One region of the Mesorhizobium sp. P2_C5_2 genome, then DNA from elsewhere that is predicted to be linked to it. Evidence: predicted binding sites of a transcription regulator. Region 1 holds the regulator's gene; each other region holds the start of a gene.
The links. The regulator LexA, encoded in region 1, represses DNA repair genes until DNA is damaged. The targets are predictions, from matches to a motif close to TGTTCNNNNTGTGTTCNG.
Positions count from the first base shown of each region.

Region 1 (4,212 bases):
ACATCATCTCCATTTCCGGCCTGCACATGGCGCTGGTTGCCGGCACCATCATGGCGTTGCTGCGGGGTGCGTTTGCGCTGTTTCCGGATTTCTCCTCGCGCCGGCCAGTCAAGAAATATGCGGCCGCCGCGGCCCTTGTCTCCATCGCCGCTTATCTCGTCATTTCAGGCGTCGTGGTTGCCGCCGAGCGCAGCTTCATCATGCTGGGGGTCATGCTCGTCGCGGTGCTGTTCGACCGTGCTGCGCTCACCATGCGCAATCTGGCGATCTCGGCCATCGCCGTCATCCTGGTGTCGCCGCATGAGGTCGTCGGCCCCAGTTTCCAGATGTCGTTTGCCGCAACCGCCGCGCTCGTCGGCGCCTATGCCGGCTGGGCCGACTACCGCGCCGACAAGGTGAGGCCGCCGCCGGCGAAACGCTCCTTTGTCGGCTTCCTGTCGCGAAAATTCCTGCTGGCCATGGGCGGCCTTGCCATGACCTCGATTATCGCTGGCAGTGCTACCGTGCTGTTTGCCATCTGGCATTTTCAGCGCGTGTCGCCGCTCAGCCTACTCGCCAATCTCACAGTAATGCCGATCGTCTCGCTGGTGGTCATGCCGTTCGCCGTGCTCAGCGCGCTGGCTATGCCGTTCGGCGCCGATGGGCCGTTCCTCTATGTGATGGGCAAGGGCCTGACCGCGATGATCGCTATATCGGCCTGGATTTCCGAGCGCTCGCCGGTCGATGCCGTCGGGTTGATCTCCATCCGCTCGGTGCTGCTGGTGGCGGTCGCCCTCGTCATTGCAACCATGGCCACCACCTGGCTGAGGCTGGCGGCCATTCCCTTCGCGCTGGCCGGCCTGTTGACGGTGCCGCAGGTGCGCACGCCTGATGTGCTCATTTCCGAGGATGCGCATTTGGTGGCTGTGCCTATCGGTGGCGGCGAACTCGCGCTCAATCGCGAACGCTTCAACGAATTCACCACAGATAACTGGAAACGCGCGCTGAGGGCCGAAACGATTATCCCGCCTGAGATATTCGAGGCAACAGACACGCGGTTCGATCTCGATCCACTCGATCTGCCGCCAGGCGCGCCCTTCTATTGCAGGAGCGATCTCTGCATTGCTCGGCATCCATCCGGTGCCATCATCGCGCTGGCGAAGGATCGCAAGACGGCCCGGCCGGCCTGCGCTTTCGCGAGCCTGATCGTCATCGACGATGCCACCGCCTACAATCCGTGCCGCGACCCGCTGGTGCTGGTCGTGACGAAGAAGCAGCTTGCCCGCCACGGCAGTGCCGCCGTCTTCTTCGATCCGCGATTGGCCGCGACAGCGCCAACCATCCGCTTCGCCGTCGACAAGCCTTATCGTCCCTGGCACGAGCAACGCCGCTTCTCACGCGAAGCGCGCGGCCTGCCGCCCTACAAGCAGCCTGAAAGGTCGGCGAAGCCGGCGTACAAACCTGAGCCGGTTCAGTAACGCCGGATCAATCCGACGAGTTTGCCCTGCACCTTGACCCGATCCGGCCCGAAGATGCGCGTCTCATAAGCCGGGTTGGCGGCTTCCAGCGCGATCGAGGCGCCCTTGCGGCGGAAGCGTTTCAGCGTCGCTTCCTCCTCGTCGACCAGTGCCACGATGATCTCGCCGGGGCTGGCGGTGTCGGCATTGCGGATAATGACCGTATCGCCGTCGAAAATGCCGGCCTCGATCATCGAGTCGCCCTTGACCTCAAGCGCGTAGTGTTCGCCGCCCATGATCATGTCCGGCGGCACCGAGATCGAATGCGTCTGGTGCTGGATGGCGTCGATCGGCACACCGGCGGCGATGCGTCCCATCACCGGGATCGACACCGCGGAAACCGCATCGTCATTGCCGGCGGACATCGAACGCGACGATGAGGCCGGCTTGATCTGCCGGCCGAGACCGCCTTGCCCCACGCCACCTTGGCCGAGACTGCCCTGGATGACGCTTGGCGAAAACTTCCTCGCCGCATTGAGGCCGGGCGCGATCGAGTCGGGCAGCCGCAGCACTTCCAGCGCGCGCGCCCGGTTCGGCAGCCGGCGAATGAAACCGCGCTCCTCGAGCGCCGTGATCAGGCGGTGAATGCCGGACTTGGAGGCGAGGTCCAGCGCCTCCTTCATCTCGTCGAAAGACGGCGGGATTCCGCTCTCCTTCAGGCGTTCATGGATGAACATCAGAAGCTCATGTTGTTTACGCGTCAGCATCGCGGCCCCCCGGGGTTCTGAAACCAGAATCGGAAAAAACAAACCCAGAACAAACACTATCTGTTCCAGTTGTGTTCCGCAACCATTTAAAGTTTAATGAATGTGTTGACGTTTTGTTCAGCTTAACATCGGCACGCCGCAGACAGCGCCTGCGCTCGTTTGCCGGCAACGGTGTTAAACGAGACTGAAGTGCCGAGGGTCTGCGTCATCTGGGCTGGTTCACGCCTTGCCCGATCGCCGCTGCTTTTTCGGGTGGGGCTGCGCCGCATCCGCCGCGCCGCCCGGTTCACTCTGGGCATAGACCTGCAGCGTGTAGCCGATGTGAACGGTCATCAGTGTTTTTGCGCGCTCAGTGTCGCGATCAAGGGCTGCTTCCATCAGTGCGGTGTGGTGTTCGATCGCCACGGCGTCGCGCAGGGCCTCCATGGCCTTCTGGTGTCCATCCTTGCGGCCGGCAGCCGCGCGCAGCGTTGGGGCCAGGCCCAGAAAGCGGTGATGGCGATGCAATTGGTCGGAGATCGTCGCATTGAAGCGCAGCAGCCAGCTGGATGTCGCGGCATTGAGCAGCGCCGCGTGGAAGGCATCATGTTTTTCGTACCACACGTCGACGGCATCATCGGAGGGATCGTCGAGAACGGACCCACACCGTGAGAGACGATAATGGGCGGTAACGACCGCGTCTTCCCACTGACGGTCGCCCTTCTCGATCGATTCCACCAGCAAGGGCAGTTCGACCACCAGCCGCGCACGCGACAAGTCCTCGAGCTCCGCCCGAGAGACGGGAGCGACCGCAAACCCACGGTTGCTGATGGCCGTCACAAGCCGTTCGGCCTCCAGCCGCGACAGCGCCTCGCGCAGCGGCGTCCAGCCGATACCATAGGTGCCGCGCAGCGTGCTCAGCTTCAACGGCGCGGCAGGCGCCAGCCGGGTCGCAAGAATATCGCGCCTGAGCAGCCGATAGGCCGCTTCCGTCTTCGAGGACTGCTCGTCATCCAGCATCGTGACCCATTAGACAGATTGCTCGGCTGATGATTATATATCAAAGCCTTTCATTGCGTAAATTATATATAATGTTTGACAGCTTCCGGAGGACCGCTCAAGATCGCCGGCATGTTTGGGCGGGCAGGCTCCGCCGAGTGCGTTTGTCCATGGAGGGCACCGGATCATGAGCATGACACCCGATCTCGCTGCAATCGAAGCTATGGATGCCGCTGATCCGCTGCGTTCCATGCGTGAACGCTTTGTCTTGCCGGAGGGCGTGATCTATCTCGACGGCAATTCGCTGGGTGCCGCGTCACCAGCCGTCTTCAGCGAACTGCAGCAGGCCGCGACGCGGGAATGGGCGCAGGATCTCATTCGCGCCTGGAACACCGCAGGCTGGTTCAACATGCCGGTGGAACTCGGAGATCAGCTCGGACGACTGATCGGCGCGGCCAACGGGCAGACGGTGGTCTGCGACACAACCTCGATCAACATCTACAAGCTGCTGCACGCCGCGCTCGGCATGCGGCCGGATCGGTCGGTCATCGTTGCCGAGGGCGACAGTTTCCCGACCGACCTCTACATGGCCGAAGGCGTGGCCTCGACCCGGCCGGGAACGCGGCTGCGGCTGGAGGGTGTCGACGCCGCCGCAATCGAGGAGCTGATCGACGACAGCGTTGCGGTCATCCTGGTCAACCACGTCAACTACAAATCCGGCCAGTTGCGCGACATGGCGGCGCTGACGCGCAAGGCACATGACGCCGGCGCGCTGATCATCTGGGATCTCTGCCACACGGCCGGCGCCTTGCCAGTCGAACTCGACCGTGCCAACGCCGATTTCGCCGTCGGCTGCACCTACAAATACCTCAATGGCGGCCCGGGCTCGCCGGCCTTCATCTATGCTGCCGCGCGCCACCATGGCGATGTCCACCAGCCGCTCAGCGGCTGGTGGGGCCATGCGCGGCCCTTTGCCTTCGAGCAGGGCTTTGCCGTCGGCAGCGGCATCCGCCGCTTTCTGTGCGGAACGC
Region 1 is NZ_JBFUDV010000004.1:616,197-620,408, forward strand. Features, by position in the region: gene AC1D1B_RS18225 (ComEC/Rec2 family competence protein) at 1-1,457, shown strand, start outside; gene lexA (transcriptional repressor LexA) at 1,451-2,203, opposite strand; gene AC1D1B_RS18235 (GntR family transcriptional regulator) at 2,423-3,202, opposite strand; gene kynU (kynureninase) at 3,369-4,212, shown strand, end outside.

Region 2 (4,212 bases), on a different contig from region 1:
GGGCGTCGTGATGACCGGTCTGCAAACGGCAACGCCGACACCGGTCGATGGCATCTTTCGCGCGCTGGCCGATCCGACGCGGCGGCGCGTGGTCGAGCGGCTGAACCGCAGCCCGGCCTCGGTCAGCGAGTTGGCGCAGCCTTTCGAGATGGCGCTGCCTTCCTTCATCGAACACCTCAAGGTGCTGGAAGGCTGCGGTCTGGTGCGATCGGAAAAGATTGGCCGTATCAGGACCTATCAGCTGGCGCCCGAGCCGCTGCAGCTCGCCGAAAACTGGCTGGCCGAACAGCGCACGCTGTGGGAGCGCCGCCTCGATCAGTTCGACGCCTATGTGATGAGCCTCAAGGAGCAGGAAAAGTGAGCTATCCTTTCAAGCCGGATCCCAGACTGGACCTTGTGCTGGAGCGCGTCATCGATGCGCCGCGCGAATTGCTGTGGCGCGCCTGGACGACGCCGGAGCACGTCAAGCAATGGTTCACGCCGAAACCATGGCTGATCACCGATTGCGAGATCGATCTGCGGCCAGGCGGGCTGTTTCGCACCCGCATGCAGTCGCCCGATGGCAAGGAGGTGAACGACCGCCTTTGCTGCTACCTCGACATCGTGGAGAACGAGCGGCTGGTGTGGACGGACGCGCTGCTGCCGGGCTACCGGCCGTCAGGCGAGCCGTTCATCACCGCGGTCATTTCCCTGCATCCGGACGGCAAGGGCACACGCTACACCGCCACCGCGATCCATCGCGATGAGGCCACCCGCAACAATCATGAAGAGATGGGCTTCTTCGACGGCTGGGGCACGGTGGCCGACCAGTTGGCGCAGTATGTGAAGACGATTTGAGCTTTTCATATGGCGGCCAGGACGTTGTCCCGGCCGCCATATGGATCATTCAGGTGAGCCGAAAGCCGGCTGTATTCCGGCCTTAATAATAGAAGCGCTCTTCGGTGATCTTGCCGTTCTTGACCGTGTACACACCAACCTCGTCCATGGTGACACGCTCGCCGGTGGCCTTGGGCGTTATGTCAAACTTGAAGCGCACCGCGAACTGGTCGCCATTGACATAAGGGCCCTCGATCGAGCCGCCATGCACTTCATGGTTCTCTTGCCACCACTGGCCCTTCTGTTTGAGAGCCTCCTTGCCGTGGGCGATGGCCATCGGTCCCTCCATGGCTTCGAGGCTGACGACGTCATCGGCATTGTATTTTGCACCAGCACCCAGGTGATCGCCCTGCTGGAGCATTTCGGTGAAATCCTTGGCAATATCCGCGATGGTCATGTGTGTTCCTCCTGTTCAGACGCATTGCAAGTAGGGAAGCGCTTGCCGGCCCGCCACCGCTGCCCTCACATTAGCTGACAAGCTGTGTCAGGAGATGGATATAGCGCAGCTATGTGACGATGATTTGGGGCGGCGGCTCACATGCCGGCCAAGGCATCGTCCTGACCGGTCAATCGCCATGTCGCTGGACATTGGTATTTACCCTGGTGGCTGCGGATCAGCGCAAAACTCCGTACCGTCCACGACATCGGCTCGACGATTCGTTCCCGCACCTTCGGCACGCCCAGTCTGTCGCGAAGCAACGTGACATGCGGCTCCACCGAGTTCGTGACGAAAGGTTTTAGCGGGCTGTCGTCAATCACGGCAGAGAGCTTTCGCCAGAAGGCTTGCAATGCTGGTGAATGGTCGCTGCTGCGAAGCACCAACGCCCCGCCGCCGAAAGCCGAGAGGCGATCGAAGCAAACATCGAATGGCGCGGCCTGGATAAGCAACCCGACATGGCGAGCAATCTCCACCACACGCTTCTGCTTGCCATCACCAAGGCCGATCAGGCTTATGTGCATTTGATCGGTTGGCGTCAGCCGCCCCCGCAATCCCAGTTCCTGGTCATAATGCTCGGCCTTGCGCCTCAGCATTGCGTTGATCGGGTCTTCGACCAGACATCCGTAGAACAGATGCGGTTCGCGGACCGGGATTAGATTGTCCCATTGGAAAAACGTCTGACCGTTTTGCGCAGTCCCGAATGAAAATTGCCCACTCACAACCAATCTCGCCTGGCAATTGTATCCGATCGACGACTATAGAACAAAAAGAGAACAAATCAAGTGGAAACGAAACGGGCGCTGATGCTTTCCGCACCAGCGCCCGCGATTTCAACAAATTGAGGACGTCCTGCCGAGCAGGGTCCGCAGTCTACGCTCCGTAGCCGATGATGCCCTTGACCTCGAGAAAATCGTGGATCGCCCAGTCGGCATATTCGCGGCCGTTGCCGGACTGCTTGTAGCCACCGAAGGGGGCGAAGGTGTCCCACTCCGGATAGTTGATCGAGACCTGGCCGGCGCGCAGCTGTGCCGCCACCTTGCGGGCGTGGTCGATGTCGCCGGACTGCACGTAGGCGGCAAGGCCATAGACCGTGTCGTTGGCGATCTTCACCGCGTCGTCATCGTCGCTGTAGGAAATGACCGACAGCACCGGGCCGAAGATTTCTTCCTTCTCGATGGTCATGCCGGGCGTGACGTGACCGAAGACGGTCGGGCGGACATAGTAGCCACGGTTAAGGTGCTCCGGCCGGCCGGGGCCGCCGGTGACGAGCGTCGCGCCTTCCTTGATGCCGGCTTCGATCAGGCGCTGGATCTTGTCGTATTGAATGTTCGAGACGACCGGTCCGAGCTTGGTGTCTTCCGAGCGGGGATCGCCGACATTGTGGGCTTCGGCGGCCTTCTTGGCGATGGCCAGCGCCTCGTCGTGGCGGGCGGCCGGCACCAGCATGCGGGTCGGCGCGTCGCAGGACTGGCCGCTGTTGCCGAAACAGGCGTTGACGCCCTTGCGCACCGCTCTCTCGAAATCGGCATCCGGCAGCACGATGTTGGCCGACTTGCCGCCGAGCTCCTGCGCCACGCGCTTGACCGTCTCGGCCGCCGTTTTGGCGACGATGATGCCGGCGCGGGTCGAACCGGTGAACGACACCATGTCGACGTCGGGATGACTAGCCATGATCTGGCCGACATCGGGGCCGTTGCCGTTGATCATGTTGTAGACGCCCTTCGGCACGCCGGCGGCCTGCATCACTTCGGAGAAGACGATGCCGCTGATCGGCGCGATTTCGGAAGGCTTCAGCACCACTGTGCAGCCGGCGGCAATCGCCGGCGCTACCTTGCAGACGATCTGGTTGAGCGGCCAGTTCCATGGCGTGATCAGCGCGCAGACGCCGATCGCTTCTTTGACAACCATGGTGCCACCGCGCTTCTCTTGGAATTCATAGTCTTCCAGCGCCTTGATGGTGGCTTCCATATGCGCCCGGCCGGCCCAGGCCTGCGCCTCGCGCGCCCAGGTGATCGGCGCGCCCATTTCCTGGCTGACCGCCTGGGCGATGTCTTCGTAGCGCTCATTGTAAATTTCGAGGATGCGCTTCAGCAGCGTCAGGCGCTCGGCCTTGCTGGTCTGCGAGAAGGACGGGAAGGCTGCCTTGGCAGCGGCAACCGCTCTGTCGACATCGGCCTTCGAGCCGACGGAAATTTTGGTGTAGGCCTCTTCGGTCGAGGGGTCGATGACATCGAGCGTCGCCGGCACCACGGGCGCCACCCATTTGCCGTCGATGAAGAAATTGAGATGATTGCTCAAGGGGTATGCTCCGATTGTGGGGAAGGATTGGGTTAGATCAGCTTGGCAGCATAGGGCAGTTGGCGCCCCGGCGCAGGCTGATATGCGCCACATCGCCGACGCTGAATTGAAAGCCTTCGGCCTGACGCGGGGCGTCGATCACGATCGGTGCGCCTTTTTCGAGTTCGGCATGTAGGCGCAGCGTGCGGCCGTGGAAGACGATGCTGTTGACGCGCGCAGGCGCGGTGCCGTCGGCGGCCGCGGTGGTGGCCAGCAAGTCTTCGGGGCGGATGCCGATGGTGCGTTCGGCACCTTCGCCGGGCGTGTCGCCGGTTTCGGATGTTGCCTCCAGCGAGAGCGCGCCGGCGGCGAAGCGCAGGCGGTCGCCATCGCGGCCGATGAAGCGCGATTGCAGCAGGTTCATGGTGCCGATGAAGCTCGCCACGAATTTCGTCGCCGGCCGGTCATACAGCGTGGCCGGCGGCGCGATCTGTTCGATGCGGCCCTTGTTCATGACGACGATGCGGTCGGAGATCGACAGCGCTTCGGTCTGGTCGTGGGTGACCATGACGAAGGTGGTGCCGAGCCGCGACTGCAGCCGCTTCAGCTCGACCTGCATC
Region 2 is NZ_JBFUDV010000002.1:768,444-772,655, forward strand. Features, by position in the region: gene AC1D1B_RS10670 (dihydrofolate reductase family protein) at 1-11, shown strand, start outside; gene AC1D1B_RS10675 (ArsR/SmtB family transcription factor) at 11-361, shown strand; gene AC1D1B_RS10680 (SRPBCC family protein) at 358-837, shown strand; gene AC1D1B_RS10685 (SnoaL-like domain-containing protein) at 920-1,273, opposite strand; gene AC1D1B_RS10690 (2'-5' RNA ligase family protein) at 1,411-2,034, opposite strand; gene AC1D1B_RS10695 (aldehyde dehydrogenase family protein) at 2,186-3,613, opposite strand; gene AC1D1B_RS10700 (ABC transporter ATP-binding protein) at 3,651-4,212, opposite strand, start outside.
Region 2: a site for LexA is predicted at 2,074-2,091, ahead of AC1D1B_RS10690 (2'-5' RNA ligase family protein). Genes of this name have one in related genera too.

Region 3 (4,212 bases), on a different contig from region 1:
CACCCCGGCGCATGAGCTTGGCGCCGTCGTCATCAAGGAGCTTTTGTCGCGTGCCGGTGTCGAGCCGGGCGAAGTCGACGAGGTCATTCTCGGCCAGGTGCTGACCGCGGCACAGGGTCAGAACCCCGCCCGCCAGGCGTCGATCAATGCCGGCCTGCCCAAGGAGACGACCGCCTGGGGCCTCAACCAGGTTTGCGGCTCGGGCCTGCGCGCCATCGCGCTCGGTATGCAGCAGATCGCCACCGGCGACGCCAAGGTGATCATCGCCGGCGGCCAGGAATCGATGTCGCTGTCGCCGCACGCTGAGCACCTGCGTGCCGGCGTCAAGATGGGCGACTACAAGATGATCGACACCATGATCAAGGACGGCCTGTGGGACGCCTTCAACGGCTACCACATGGGCAACACCGCCGAGAACGTCGCCCGCCAGTTCCAGATCACCCGCGACGACCAGGACCAGTTTGCACTGGCCTCGCAGAACAAGGCCGAGGCCGCGCAGAAGGGCGGCAAGTTCAAGGACGAGATCGTCGCCGTCACCATCAAGGGCAGGAAAGGCGACACCATTGTCGACCAGGATGAATACATCCGCCACGGCGCCACCATCGACGGCATGACCAAGCTGAAGCCGGCCTTCGACAAGGACGGCACGGTGACCGCCGCCAACGCTTCCGGCATCAATGACGGCGCCGCCGGCGCGCTGCTGATGACCGAGGCTGAAGCCACGCGGCGCGGCATCACGCCGCTGGTGCGCATCGCATCGTGGGCCACCGCCGGCGTCGATCCGGCGATCATGGGAACCGGACCTATTCCCGCCTCGAAGCGGGCGCTGGAGAAGGCCGGCTGGTCGGTCAAGGACCTCGACCTCGTCGAGGCCAATGAAGCCTTCGCCGCGCAGGCCTGCGCCGTCAACAAGGGCATGGGCTGGGATACGTCGATCGTCAACGTCAATGGCGGCGCGATCGCCATCGGCCATCCGATCGGCGCTTCGGGCGCGCGCGTCTTCAACACGCTGGTTTTCGAAATGCGCCGCCGCGGCGCCAAGAAAGGCCTCGCCACGCTGTGCATCGGCGGCGGCATGGGCGTCGCTCTGTGCGTGGAAGCGCTGTAAGAACGAAACAAGGCACTGACGAAAAACGAGTGGGGAAAGAGGAATTACCCACTCGTTCATGCGACAACTTTAATGCCAGGGAGGACACATGACCAAAGTAGCGCTCGTCACCGGTGGATCGCGGGGCATCGGCGCCGCCATATCGGTCGGCCTGAAGAATGCGGGTTACACGGTTGCCGCCAACTATGCCGGCAATGACGAAGCGGCTGGGAAATTCAGCGCGGAAACCGGCATCAAGACCTACAAGTGGTCGGTCGCCGACTACGACGCCTGCGCGGCCGGGATCAAACAGGTCGAGGCCGATCTTGGCCCGGTCTCGGTGCTGGTCAACAATGCCGGCATCACCCGCGACGCCATGTTCCACAAGCTGACGCGTGAGCAGTGGAAAGAGGTCATCGACACCAACCTCTCCGGCGTCTTCAACATGACGCATCCGCTGTGGGGCGGCATGCGCGACCGCAAATTCGGCCGCGTCATCACCATCTCCTCGATCAACGGCCAGAAGGGCCAGGCCGGCCAGGTCAACTATTCCGCCGCCAAGGCCGGTGACATCGGCTTCTCCAAGGCATTGGCCCAGGAAGGGGCTCGCGCGGGCATCACCGTCAACGTCATCTGCCCCGGCTACATCGCCACCGAGATGGTCAAGGCGATCGACGAGAAGGTGCTCAATGAGCGCATCATTCCGCAGATCCCGGTCGGCCGGCTCGGCGAACCGGAAGAGATCGCGCGCTGCGTCGTCTTCCTCGCCTCCGAAGACGCCGGCTTCATCACCGGCTCGACCATCACCGCCAATGGCGGCCAATACTTCGCCTGAGGACCAATGTTTCGCCTAAGGAAGAAAACGGGCCGGTTCACGGCCCGTTTTTTATCGCCGACCGGCTATGCTCCCAGAGCCTACGCATGAGACGCTGCCCCGTTCCGGCACGCAAAGATTAACGCCTCTCGCCTGGCCTGTGCAAAACCCGCTTCACAAGCTGTGAATTCTCGGCGGGCAAGCTGTGGATAACACAACATGTTGGGGTGAACAGAACGTGAAAATCTCAACATCGCTCATTCGTCCCCGATTCGTTCCTGCTTTGACCGAAATGTTAATGGCGAAGGCCGGAAAACTCAGCCAAATGGTTAAGATCGGTTAAGAAAAGTCAATAATTTCATAATCTTGGCCGAGGCCTGTTGGAGCGCGATGAGGCTTCGCCGGCTAAGGTTAACGCGAAAGCTCGTCTTGCATGAATCGGGCCAGTTCAACGGATTCAGCATGTGGTGAGACTCCCGGTCGCAAAATCCACATGTAGCCGTGAACAAAAGCGGAATCCGCAGGAGTCACTGATTCGTCGCCGATTCGTTCCAGACTCGTTCCAACTGTTAATCGGGAGCGAATCCGGACCTCGAAGGAGGACGGCGGGACTGACGGCCGGAACATTCCGCTTTCGCTTCGCGCCCGAAATCCCTATGTGTCGCCTGTCATACGCGCCATGCGAGGCGCGCTCCCGACAACACGATGCAGAAAGCCTCATTTCCGGGCCGATGAACATCCAGCCGAAACACACCGAGCCGCTGATCCTGTCGGGCCGCGACGTGACCGCCGTGCTGGGTCCGACCAACACCGGCAAGACCCATCTCGCCATCGAGCGCATGGTGGCGCATGAGAGCGGCATCATCGGCCTGCCGCTCCGCCTGCTGGCCCGCGAAGTCTACGCCCGCGTCTGCGAAAAGGTCGGCGCCCACAGAGTGGCGCTCATCACCGGCGAGGAGAAAATCCAGCCGCCTGGCGCGAAATATTCGGTCTGCACTGTCGAAGCCATGCCGCGCGAGACCGACGCCGCCTTCGTCGCCATTGACGAGGTGCAGCTCGCCGGCGACCTCGAGCGCGGCCACATCTTCACCGACCGCATCCTGCATCTGCGTGGCCGCCAGGAAACACTGCTGCTTGGCGCCGCCACCATGCATGGCATTTTGCAGCGCCTGCTGAAGGGCGTCTCGGTGGTGACGCGGCCACGGCTGTCGCATCTGGCCTATGCCGGCTCGAAGAAGCTGACCCGTTTGCCGCGTCGCACCGCCATCGTCGCCTTCTCCGCCGACGAGGTCTATGCCATCGGCGAGCTGATCCGCCGCCAGCAGGGCGGTGCTGCGGTCGTACTCGGCGCGCTGTCGCCACGCACCCGCAACGCCCAGGTGGCAATGTTCCAGGCGGGCGACGTCGACTATCTCGTTGCCACCGACGCCATCGGCATGGGTCTCAACCTCGATCTCGACCATGTCGCCTTCGCCCAGAACCGCAAATTCGACGGCTACCAGTACCGAAATCTGACGGCGGCCGAGCTCGGCCAGATCGCTGGCCGCGCCGGCCGGCATCTGCGCGACGGCACCTTCGGCGTCACCGGCCAGGTCGATCCGCTGGACGAGGAACTGGTCAAGCGCATCGAAGGGCATGAATTCGATCCGGTGAAGGTGCTGCAGTGGCGCACCGCGCATTTCGATTTCGCCAGCCTCGATGCCCTGAAGCGCTCGATCGAGACCAACGCGCCGGTCGAAGGCCTGACGCGGGCGCTGCCGGCGGTAGATGCGCAGGCGCTCGAACATCTCTCCCGCGACGAGGACATCCGCGCCCTCGCCACCAATGCCAAGCGCGTGGCGCTACTGTGGGAAGCCTGTGCTCTCCCCGACTACAGAAAGATCGCACCGGCCCAGCACTCCGACCTGATCGCCTCGATCTATACGGACCTCGCCAAACACGGCCATGTCGACGAGAATTACATGGCCGAGCAGGTGCGCCGCGCCGACACGACCGAGGGTGACATCGACACGCTGTCGCACCGGATTGCCCAGATCCGCACCTGGACATTCGTGTCCAACCGGCCGGGCTGGCTGGCCGATCAGGCACACTGGCAGGAAAAGACGCGTGAAATCGAAGACAGATTGTCGGATGCGCTGCATGAGCGGTTGACGAAACGGTTTGTAGACCGCAGGACTTCCGTCCTCATGCGGCGCCTTAGAGAAAATACAATGCCTGAAGCCGAAATCAGTCCTACCGGAACCGTCCTTGTCGAAGGCCATCATGTCGGCGAGTTGCAGGGGTTCCGCTTCACCGCCGACCAGAGCGCCGG
Region 3 is NZ_JBFUDV010000008.1:192,525-196,736, forward strand. Features, by position in the region: gene AC1D1B_RS27415 (acetyl-CoA C-acetyltransferase) at 1-1,108, shown strand, start outside; gene phbB (acetoacetyl-CoA reductase) at 1,197-1,922, shown strand; gene AC1D1B_RS27425 (helicase-related protein) at 2,633-4,212, shown strand, end outside.
Region 3: a site for LexA is predicted at 2,449-2,466, ahead of AC1D1B_RS27425 (helicase-related protein). Genes of this name have one in related genera too.

Region 4 (4,212 bases), 220 kb from region 1:
GTTCGGGATAGGCCTGGCCCATCTCGCGCACCAGCGCCGGCACCAGCTTCCACATCAACGGTTCCTTGGCGCCGAGCAGCTGCGCATGGCGCATGGCGCGGCGCATAATGCGACGCAGCACATAGCCGCGGCCCTCATTGGACGGCAGCACGCCATCCGCCACCAGGAAGGAGGACGAGCGCAGATGGTCGGCAATGACGCGGAAGGACGCGACCGTCTCCTTGTCTGGTCCCTGCCCGAGCGCGGACGAGGCCGCATCGATCAGGTGGCGGAACAGATCGGTCTCGAAGACGCTCTCCACCCCTTGCAGGATGGAGGCCATGCGCTCCAGGCCCATGCCGGTGTCGATCGACGGCCGCGGCAGGTCGATACGCTCTTCCTTGGTGACCTGCTCATACTGCATGAACACCAGGTTCCAGAATTCGAGGAAGCGATCGCCGTCCTCTTCCGGGCTGCCGGGAGGGCCGCCCCAGATGTGCTCGCCGCGGTCGATGAAGATTTCCGAGCACGGGCCGCACGGTCCGGTGTCGCCCATCGCCCAGAAATTGTCCGAGGTCGGGATGCGGATGATGCGGTCGTCGGAGAAACCGGCGATCTTCTTCCAGAAGCCGGCCGCCTCGTCATCGGTGTGATAGACCGTGACCAGCAGCTTGTCCTTGTTCAGCCCGAACTCCTTGGTGATCAGGTTCCAGGCAAGCTCGATTGCGCGCTCCTTGAAATAGTCGCCGAAGGAGAAATTGCCGAGCATCTCGAAGAAGGTCAGGTGGCGCGCGGTGTAGCCGACATTGTCGAGGTCGTTGTGCTTGCCGCCGGCGCGCACGCTTTTCTGCGCGGTCGTGGCACGCGAATAGGGCCGCTTCTCCAGACCGGTGAAGACATTCTTGAACTGTACCATGCCGGCATTGGTGAACATCAGCGTCGGGTCGTTGCGCGGCACAAGCGGGCTCGAGGCCACGACCTCGTGGCCCTCCTTGCGGAAATAGTCGAGAAATGTCGACCGGATCTCGTTCACGCCACTCATGACTGCTGCCTTTTCGCGAAAACCGCCGGCGCGGCCGGCGGCAAATGGACGTTGCCCATTGGAAGATGGACTTGGCCTTTTAGCGGTCGCACCGCACCCTGTCCAGAAACACGGAATTGGGCCAATCCGTGCGTTCGCCGGACTTCCAAAAACGAAAACCGCCGGCGCGAAGGCCGGCGGTTTGGAACGCGATACAAAGAACTCTGTTACTTAAGCATCAGATGATATGCCTGATTTATGGCCGAACTCTGGCGAGTGCCTTACATGGCGCCGGATTCTTCCTCAAAGCCGTCGTCTTCGCCGCGCTCAGGGCCACCATTTTCGAGGAATTTCTCGGCGATCAGCCCGGCATTCTGCCGCAGCGCCAGTTCAATCTCACGCGCCGTGTCGGGATTGTCGCGCAAGAACAGCTTTGCGTTCTCTCGGCCCTGGCCGAGGCGCTGCGAATTGTAGGAGAACCAGGCGCCTGACTTTTCGACCACGCCGGCCTTGACGCCGAGGTCGACCAGTTCGCCGGTCTTCGACACGCCCTCGCCATACATGATGTCGAACTCGACTACCTTGAAGGGCGGCGCCAGCTTGTTCTTGACCACCTTGACGCGGGTCTGGTTGCCGACGACCTCGTCGCGGTCCTTGACCGAGCCGATGCGGCGGATGTCGAGGCGGACCGAAGCATAGAATTTCAGCGCGTTGCCGCCGGTCGTGGTTTCCGGCGAACCGAACATGACGCCGATCTTCATGCGGATCTGGTTGATGAAGATGACCATGGTGTTGGAGCGCGAGATCGAGGCGGTCAGCTTGCGCAGCGCCTGGCTCATCAAACGCGCCTGCAGACCGGGCAGCGAATCGCCCATCTCGCCTTCGATTTCGGCGCGTGGCGTCAGTGCTGCGACCGAATCGACCACCAGCACGTCGATGGCGCCGGAACGCACCAGGGTATCGCAGATCTCCAGCGCCTGCTCGCCGGTGTCGGGCTGCGAGATCAGTAGGTTTTCGAGGTCAACGCCGAGCTTGCGGGCATAGACCGGATCGAGCGCGTGCTCGGCATCGACGAAGGCGCAGATGCCGCCCTTCTTCTGGGCTTCGGCAACCGTGTGCAGCGCCAGCGTCGTCTTGCCCGAGCTTTCCGGCCCGTAAATCTCGACGATGCGGCCGCGCGGCAGGCCGCCGACGCCAAGCGCGATGTCAAGGCCGAGCGATCCGGTCGGCACGGTTTCGATCTCGACGACCTGCTCATTGGCACCCAGCCGCATGATCGAGCCCTTGCCGAATGCGCGCTCGATTTGCGACAGCGCCGCGTCCAGAGCCTTTGATTTGTCCACCGCTTTGTCCTCTACAAGCCGCAAAGAATTCTGAGCCATGATACATCACCCCTTGGTCGTCAATGAAGGCCGGACAATCCGTAATCCCTGCCCCAGTTTGTACCTTTTTTGTTCTCGTTTGGCAAGGGGGATCAAATAACTGAAAAACAATCAGTATCCGGATTTGTTCTTTTTTTGTCTCAGGGCTCTGTTTCCGGATGCATCCGACATTGGGCCAGCCGGTCCGGCTGTTTCGATCAACCCGAATCGCTGGCTTGCCTGCGAAGCTCCGCCGCACAGCCTAGCGCTTGTGCGGCAGGAATAACAAAGGTCATATCGCCGGCATGGTGAAATCTGCAAAAATCCTCGCCGTGGGCGGCGCCCATATCGACCGGCGCGGCCAGGTGTCCGGCGCTTACGTGCCGGCTGCCTCCAATCCCGGCACGATGCGCGAGGATGTCGGCGGCGGCGTCTTCAACGCGCTGCGCAGCCTCGTGCGACGCGGCGTCTCGGCCTCGCTGCTATCGGTACGCGGCGGCGATGCCTCGGCCGACACGGTGTCGCGCGCCATCGCTGAAGCCGGCATTGCCGATCTGTCGGCTGTGTTCCTCGACCGCACGACGCCGAGTTACACAGCGCTGATCGACAGCGACGGCGAACTGATCACCGGCTTTGCCGACATGGCGCTCTACGATCTGGCGTTCCCCAAGCAGATCCGCCGCTCCAAGGTGCGCGAGGTGGTTGCGGAGGCCGACGCGGTGCTGTGCGACGCCAATCTGCCGTCCTCCGCGCTGGAACGGCTGGTGGGGTTGGCTGCCGGCAAGCCGGTCTACGCCATTGCCATTTCGCCGGCCAAGGTGGTGCGGCTGATACCGGTGCTGAAGGAGCTCGCGCAGATCTTCATGAACCGGCGCGAGGCCATGGTGCTGGCCGGCGTCAGCACCAATGCCACCGAGCGCGAGACCGTCGACGGCTTGCGCTGCAGCGGCCTCAGGAGTGGCGTGGTGACGGCGGGCGATGGCCCAGTGCTGGGTTTCGATGAAGCCGGCGCCTTCTCCATCCTGCCGCCGGCGCCCAGAAAAATTGCCGACGTCACCGGCGCCGGCGACGCGCTGGCGGGTGCTACCATCGCTGCCCTGCTGCGCGGCCTGCCTCTGCGCCGGGCCCTGCGCGAGGGCGTGGCCGCGGCAACGCTTGCCATCGAAAGCGCGGACGCGGTCCCCGCTTTTACGGCCGAGACCTTCGCCGAGGCGCTGGCCCTTGTGCCCGACGCGCAGGAAATGGCATGAGGGCGGCGAATTGCCATTGTCAGAGCACGGCGTCCAAGGGGACGTGCGGCGCACCGGATCGGAGACCATCATGACCCCGCAAAGCGCCCGCCCCTTCATCGACATCCACAAGCCGGTGGCCGAGGCGCTTGCCGCCGGCCGGCCGGTGGTGGCGCTGGAGAGCACCATCATCACCCATGGCATGCCCTACCCCGACAATGGCGCCATGGCGGCCAATGTCGAGAAGATCATTTTGGACAATGGCGCGGTGCCGGCGACGATCGCCGTGGTCGCCGGCCGCATCAAGATCGGCCTGTCAGACGGCGAGCGCGAGTCGCTGGCAATGACCGGCGACGCGATGAAACTGTCGCGCGCCGATCTCGGCTTTGCGGTGGCGCAAGGCCGCACCGGCGGCACCACGGTCGCCGCCACCATGATCGCGGCCGACATGGTCGGGATAAAGGTCTTCGCCACTGGCGGCATCGGCGGCGTGCACAAGGGTGCCGAAAAAAGCTTCGACATTTCGGCCGATCTCGACGAGCTGGCGCGCACGCCGGTCATCGTCGTCTCGGCCGGCGCCAAGGCGATCCTCGACATTGAAAAGACGCTGGAAGTGCTGGAA
Region 4 is NZ_JBFUDV010000004.1:391,992-396,203, reverse strand. Features, by position in the region: gene alaS (alanine--tRNA ligase) at 1-1,021, opposite strand, end outside; gene recA (recombinase RecA) at 1,282-2,382, opposite strand; gene AC1D1B_RS17070 (carbohydrate kinase family protein) at 2,667-3,611, shown strand; gene AC1D1B_RS17065 (pseudouridine-5'-phosphate glycosidase) at 3,682-4,212, shown strand, end outside.
Region 4: a site for LexA is predicted at 2,442-2,459, ahead of recA (recombinase RecA). Genes of this name have one in related genera too.